2 regions of the Rhizobacter gummiphilus genome follow, and region 2 is predicted to be linked to the other one. Evidence: riboswitches for the same ligand, from Rfam matches in the RefSeq annotation. Region 2 holds a riboswitch; the other holds the start of a gene.
What was found. Region 2 has a riboswitch for thiamine pyrophosphate ahead of thiC (phosphomethylpyrimidine synthase ThiC). Riboswitches for the same ligand answer to the same signal wherever they lie in the genome.

Region 1: linked by a shared signal. The riboswitch ahead of A4W93_RS12835 (TonB-dependent siderophore receptor) and the one ahead of thiC (phosphomethylpyrimidine synthase ThiC) in region 2 are both predicted to bind thiamine pyrophosphate.

The regions. Positions count from the first base shown of each region.
Region 1 covers NZ_CP015118.1:2,874,497-2,877,898, reverse strand. Annotated here, with positions in the region: gene murI (glutamate racemase) at 137-958, shown strand; gene A4W93_RS12845 (hypothetical protein) at 1,025-1,237, shown strand; tRNA gene A4W93_RS12840 (tRNA-Leu) at 1,260-1,344, opposite strand; TPP riboswitch at 1,407-1,511, shown strand; gene A4W93_RS12835 (TonB-dependent siderophore receptor) at 1,568-3,402, shown strand, end outside.
Region 2 covers NZ_CP015118.1:5,845,754-5,849,155, reverse strand. Annotated here, with positions in the region: gene leuS (leucine--tRNA ligase) at 1-265, opposite strand, end outside; gene A4W93_RS26820 (arabinan endo-1,5-alpha-L-arabinosidase AbnA) at 434-1,372, shown strand; gene A4W93_RS26815 (DUF1579 domain-containing protein) at 1,379-1,843, opposite strand; TPP riboswitch at 1,946-2,062, shown strand; gene thiC (phosphomethylpyrimidine synthase ThiC) at 2,116-3,402, shown strand, end outside.

The DNA of each region.
Region 1 (3,402 bases), 3.0 Mb from region 2:
GATCGCACCATACCCACGACGAGCACACGAAGTCGCGAGGGTGACAAAGGAAACGAACGATCGTGCTATTTTTCGATTGTGCCACGACTCGGACGAACCGCCAGCATTTTTTTGCTCCGTTAGACTCCGCGCGGCCATGACCTCGATCGCCGCGTCCTCTTCCGCCGACCCGAAGCCCCTCGTGGGCGTGTTCGACTCCGGCCTCGGCGGCCTGTCGGTGCTGAGCGTGCTGCACCGCACCCTGCCCGAGCACCCGCTGCATTACGTCGCCGACTCGGCCCACGCGCCGTACGGCGAACGCACCGACGAGTACGTGGCCGCGCGCACCCTCGCCATCGGCGGCCACCTCGTCGCCAGCGGCGCCCGCCTGATCGTGGTGGCCTGCAACACGGCCACGGCCGTGGCTGTGGCCGCGCTGCGCGAGCGCTGGCCGGAGATTCCCGTCGTGGGCGTCGAGCCCGCGATCAAGCCGGCCGTGAAGACCTCGGCCAGCGGCCGCATCGGCGTGATGGCGACGCCCACCACCTTGCGCAGCGCGAAGTTCCAGCGCCTGCTCGACGCCCACGGCGGTGACGCGACGATCGTGCTGCAGCCCTGCCCCGGCCTCGCCGGACAGATCGAACGCGGGGACCTCGACGCACCCGACATGGTGGCGATGATCGAGACCTTCTGCGCGCCGTTGCGCGACGCGCGTGTCGACACCGTGGTGCTCGGCTGCACCCACTACCCGTTCGTGCGCCACCACATCCAGGCCGCGATGGGCGAAGGCGTCATGCTGATCGACACCGCATGGCCCGTCTCGCGGCAGGCCGCACGGTTGCTCGGTGTCACGCCCGAAGACGCACCGTCGACCGCACCCGTGATGCTGCAGACCACGGGCGATGTCGCGCATCTTCGCTCCGTGGTGTCGCGCTGGCTCGATTTCCCCTGCAACGTGTCAGCCGCTTCGCAAATCTAGCGGGAACCTCTCGCGAGGCGCACGATCGGAACGTCACATCGCCACGAGCCATGGAGGACCCGACACATGCTGCCCCTCGCCGCCACCCCCGACCTCACCGACGCGGACTGGGTCGAACGCGTCACCGCGCGCATGCTCACGCTCGATCGCACCTTGAGTGGTGCGGACGTGCATCGCATCGCGATGGATCTGGCGGGGCGCCCTCGCTGGCGAGCGTTGGCACCGGAAGCCGCGGCAGACAAGGCCTTCGACGATCCGGAGGCCGTGGACGGCGTGTGACACGGAGGCCGTGGGCCATGCGTGGTACCCGGGAAGGGGCTCGAACCCTTACGCCTCGCGGCCGCGGATTTTAAGTCCGCTACGTCTACCAGTTTCGTCACCCGGGCGGGGCTGCGGATTATCAACGATCCGCACTCTGCAATAATCCGCGCGTGCCGCGTTCACGCGCGGCCTTCGCTGGGGGTGTTGAACGCGGTCCATCGCGCTCGACTGAGAGAGTCCCTTTGAACCTGATTGAGGTAATCCTCGCGCAGGGAAGCGTCTGCCGAGGGGCCTCTCCGCCGTTCCACCCCCCTCACGCCGCGCCCCTGCCATCGCACGATCGTCACGATGGCCCATCCGCTCCATTCCTCCCTCCGCACGCCGCGCCGTGCGGTCGCCCTCGCCTGCCTCGCCACCGCCGCGGCGGCTCACGCGCAGACCGATGCGCCGGCCCTCGCGCCACTGGTCGTCAAGTCCCAGGCGCCCGTGCCCCCCAGCGCCCTCACCGGGTTCGGCGACGTGCCGCTGGTGTCGGTTCCGATGCAGGCCACGGTCGTCACGCGCGACCAGCTCGAGGAGTCGCAGGCACGCCGCCTCGCCGACATCCTGTCGTACGAGGCCGCCGCCACCGACGCCTACAACTCGCCCGGCTACTGGGACTTCGTCGCGCTGCGCGGCTACGTGCTCGACCAGCGCTACAACTACCGCCGTGAAGGCCTGCCCATCACGGCCGAGACCGTGATCCCGCTCGCGAACAAGGAACGCATCGAGATCCTGAAGGGCACGAGCGGCATCCAGGCCGGCACCAGTTCGCCGGGCGGCCTCGTCAACTACGTCGTCAAGCGCCCCACCGACACGACGCTGCGCAACGCCGCGGTGACGGTGGGTGACCGCGGCACGCTCGGCGGCGGCATCGACCTGGGGGGCCGCGCCGGCAACGACGGCGTGTTCGGCTACCGGGTCAACGTGGCCTACGAGAACAGCAAGCCCGAGATCGACCACTACGACCATGCCGAGCGCACCGTCGCCGCGTTCGCGGGCGACTGGCGCATCGCGCCGGACTCGCTGCTCGAAGCGGAGATCGAGTGGTCGCACCAGGTGGGCAAGAGCCTGCCGGGCCACAGCCTGACCGGCGACAGCATCCCCACCGTCCGCCAGCCCGACAACCTCAACAACCAGCCGTGGAGCCAGCCGAACGTGTTCGACGGCCTGACCGGCACCGTGCGCTTCGACCAGGGATTCGGCGGCGGCTGGCACTGGGTGAGTGTCGTCGGCGCGCAGAGCCTGAAGACGGACGACCGCCTCGCGTACCCGTTCGGCTTCGAATGCGGCACGCCCACCGGCTACTGCGACCGCTACGGCCCGAACGGCGACTACGACGTCTATGACTTCCGCAGCGAGGGCGAGCGCCGCCGCGTGCAGGTCGCGCAGACCGCGGTGAAGGGCCGCGTCGACACCGGCGGCATCTCGCACCAGCTGCATGGCGGCGTGCAATACAACCGGCGCAGCGTCGGGGTCCAGACCGGCGCGAACAACTACGTCGGCGTGGGCAACATCGACGGCACGAAGGTCACCCCCGAAGACCCGACACGGGCCGAACCAGGCACCAACAGCAAGGAACGCAACCTCGAGTTCTTCGCCACCGACGCGATCGACTGGGGCCACGGCTTCAGCACGTGGCTGGGCGTGCGCACGACCCGCCTGCACCGCGACACCGTCGACTCCGAAGGCAACAACGCCACCGGCTACGGCGACACCGTGACCACGCCGTGGCTCGCCGCCTCGTACGAATGGACGCCCCGCCAGCACGTGTACGCCAGCTGGGGCGAAGGCGCCGAGTCGTACGTGGTGCCCGGCGCCGCGGGTGCCGCGGGCTACACGAACGCCGGCCAGGTGCTGCAGGCGAAGAGCCGGCAGTGGGAGGTGGGCACGAAGGGGAGCGCCGGGAACACCGACTGGGGCATCGCCTGGTTCGACATCGACCGCCCCACGGTCACCGACACCGGCGCCGACTACTACCTCGACGGCTCGGCCCACCACCGCGGCATCGACGGCAACGTCACCCACACGCTGGGCCCCTGGCAGTTGCGGGCCGGGGCGATGTGGCTCAAGGCGCGCCGCGAAGGCTCGTCCGACCCCACGCTGAACGGCCGCACCCCGGTCAACGTCCCCGAGCAGACCCT
Region 2 (3,402 bases):
CGTTTTCGGCGGGCAGGCCGAAGGCGTCCCAGCCCATGGGCATCAGCACGTTCTTGCCCTTCATGCGCAGCTGGCGCGTGAGCATGTCGTTGATCGTGTAGTTGCGCACGTGGCCCATGTGCAGTTTGCCGCTGGGGTAGGGCAGCATGGAGCAGGCGTAGAACTTGGAACGGCTCGCGTCCTCGGTCACGCGGTAGGCGTCGGCGGCGGTCCACGCGGCCTGGGCGGCGCGTTCGATCTCGGTCGGTTTGAAGTCGGGGCTCATGGGAGGGCGCAATCAGGGGCGCTCGAAGGGTGTCCCCGATTATAGAAAGCACGGTGCGCCCTTCGGGGGCCGACCCCATTGCGGCGCGGCCCGTCCGGGCTTAAAAAGGCGCCGGGCACCCGCCCGGACGGCCGCGAAGTCGGCCGAAAACCACAACGGAGACAAATCATGTTCACGAAACGCTTCCGGCGCCAGGCGCTGGCGGCCGCCGCATTGGCGTCCGCGATCCTTCCCGCGTCCGCTGCCCACTGGGCCCTCACGGGCGACGTGGGCGCGCACGACCCCTCGATCCTCCGGGAGGGGGACCGCTGGTTCACGTTCAGCACCGGCGAGGGCCTGCAGGTGCTGGCCGGCGACAGCACCGGCCGCAACTGGACCCGCGCGCCGCGCATCTTCCTGTCGCCGCCATCGTGGTGGAAGACCTACGTGCCGAACCAGAAGGCCAACGACGTCTGGGCACCCGACGCCCACCAGTTCAACGGCAAGGTGTGGGTGTACTACGCGATCTCGAGCTTTGGCAGCAACACCTCGGCCATCGGCCTCGTGTCGGCGACCAAGGTCAGCGACGGCCGCTGGACCGACAACGGCCTGGTGCTGCGCTCGACGAGCGCCAACGACTACAACGCGATTGACCCGAACCTGGTGATCGACGCGTCCGGCAACCCCTGGCTCGCGTTCGGATCGTTCTGGAGCGGGCTGAAGATCGTGCGGCTCAACCCGTCGACGATGAAACCCACGGGCTCGCAGACGTCCATCGCGAAGCGCAGCGCGGGCATCGAGGCGCCGGCCATCACCTACAACAACGGCTGGTACTACCTGTTCGCGTCCATCGACAAGTGCTGCCAGGGTGTGAACAGCACGTACAAGATCATCTACGGCCGCTCGCGTTCCATCACAGGACCTTACCTCGACAAGGCGGGCAAGAGCCTGCTGAGCGGCGGGGGCACGGTGTTCGACGCCGGCAATGCGCGCTGGAAGGGGCCGGGCGGGCAGGACGTGGGGCATGGCGTGATCGCGCGGCATGCGTACGACGCGACGGACAACGGCAACCCGAAGCTGCTGATCAGCGACCTCAAGTGGACCAGCGACGGCTGGCCCACGTACTGACTCCCTTCATTTCTTGCGCCGGATCGTGGAGCTCATCATCTGGCTCCACGACCCGTCGGCCTTCTGCGTCCACCCCGAGAACTCGCGCGTGTCGTTGTCGATCCACTTGATCACGTCGCGGTACTTCGCGGTGCCGTTGCCGTCCATCGCCGGCCCGTCGGCCGCCATCGTGAGCGTGGTGCCATCGGCCTCGCGGGTGATGTCGTAGACCCACAGCTTGGGCATCATCGAGCCGATCCAGGTGCCCGTGAACTTCTTTGCCTCCGCGTCGTAGCCGAGGGTCAGCACCATGGTGCCGGTGTCGCCGCCCGGCATGCCGCAGGTGCCCACGCACTGCACCCAGAAGGGCCCGAAGCGGGTCACGGTCTCGGTGCCCTTGTAGACCTCGTCGCCCATGCGCGCCTCGGTGGTCCATTCGCCCACGAAACGGTCGAGCCAGGCGTGTTCGGCGGTGGGCTTGATGTCTTCCATGAGGGTTCCTTCCGAAAATGAATCGATCGGTTAAGTATGCGTGTGCCGCACGGTCTGTCAACCGATGGCCTTGCGCGCGGTGGGGCGCCGTGACTAGAATCCGCCTGCTTGTCGGGGTGCCGAGGGTCGATTCGATCCGAGGCTGAGATGGCGCATCACGCCAAACCCGTTGAACCTGATCGGGATCACCCCCGCGTAGGAAACAATGCACTCGGCCCTGGCGCACCCTCGCGCCCGGTCTCCAGGCAGGCACCCCACCACCTGGAGGCACGATGGCCAAGCAACCCACCCACGTCGACACCGACGACCTGTCCCGCCGCATCACGCGTGCGCCATTCCCCGGCTCGCGCAAGGTCTACATCGACGGCGCGCAGTCCGGCGTGCGGGTGCCGTTCCGCGAGATCGCGCTCACCGACACGCTCGTGCACGAAGGTCCGGGCGAGCCCCGCCGCGAACCGAACCCGCCGCTGCGGGTGTACGACGCTTCGGGCCCCTACACCGACCCTGACGCCCGCATCGACATCACCCGCGGGCTGCTCGGCTTGCGCACCGCATGGATCGACGCACGCGGCGACACCGAGGTGCTGCCCGGCCTCACGAGCGCCTACGGCCGCGAGCGTCTGGACGACCCCGCGCTGTCGGCGCTGCGGATGGCCGCTTCGCCCGTCCTGCGCCGCGCGAAGCCGGGAGCCAACGTCTCGCAGATGCACTACGCCCGGCGCGGCATCGTCACGCCCGAGATGGAGTTCGTGGCCGTGCGCGAGAACCTGCTGAAGGCGCAACTGCGCGAACGGCTGCTGACCGAGCGCCTGCCCAAGCGCGGCCACGGCTTCGGTGCCACGATGCTGCAGGACATCACGCCCGAGTTCGTGCGCAGCGAGGTCGCGCGCGGCCGCGCCGTGATCCCGTGCAACGTGAACCACCCCGAGAGCGAGCCGATGGCGATCGGCCGCAACTTCCTCGTGAAGGTCAACGCGAACATCGGCAACTCGGCCGTCACGTCGGGCATCGAGGAAGAGGTGGACAAGCTCGTGTGGGCCATCCGCTGGGGCGCCGACACGGTGATGGACCTCTCCACCGGCGACAACATCCACGAGACGCGCGAGTGGATCCTGCGCAACTCGCCCGTGCCCATCGGCACCGTGCCGCTGTACCAGGCACTCGAAAAGGTGCACGGCAAGGCCGAGGAATTGAGCTGGCCGCTGTTCCGCGACACGCTGATCGAGCAGGCCGAGCAGGGCGTCGACTACTTCACCATCCATGCGGGCGTGCGCCTCGCGTACGTGCCGCTCACGGCGAACCGGCTCACGGGCATCGTCTCGCGCGGCGGCTCCATCATGGCCAAGTGGTGCCTCGCGCACCACCGCGAGAGTTTCCTGTACGAGCACTTCGACGAGATCTGCGAGATCATGAAGGCGTACGACGTCTGCTACTCGCTCGGCGACGGCCTGCGCCCCGGCTCCATCGCCGACGCGAACGACGAGGCCCAGTTCGCCGAGCTGCACACGCTGGGCGAGCTCACGCAGGTCGCCTGGAAGCACGACGTTCAGGTGATGATC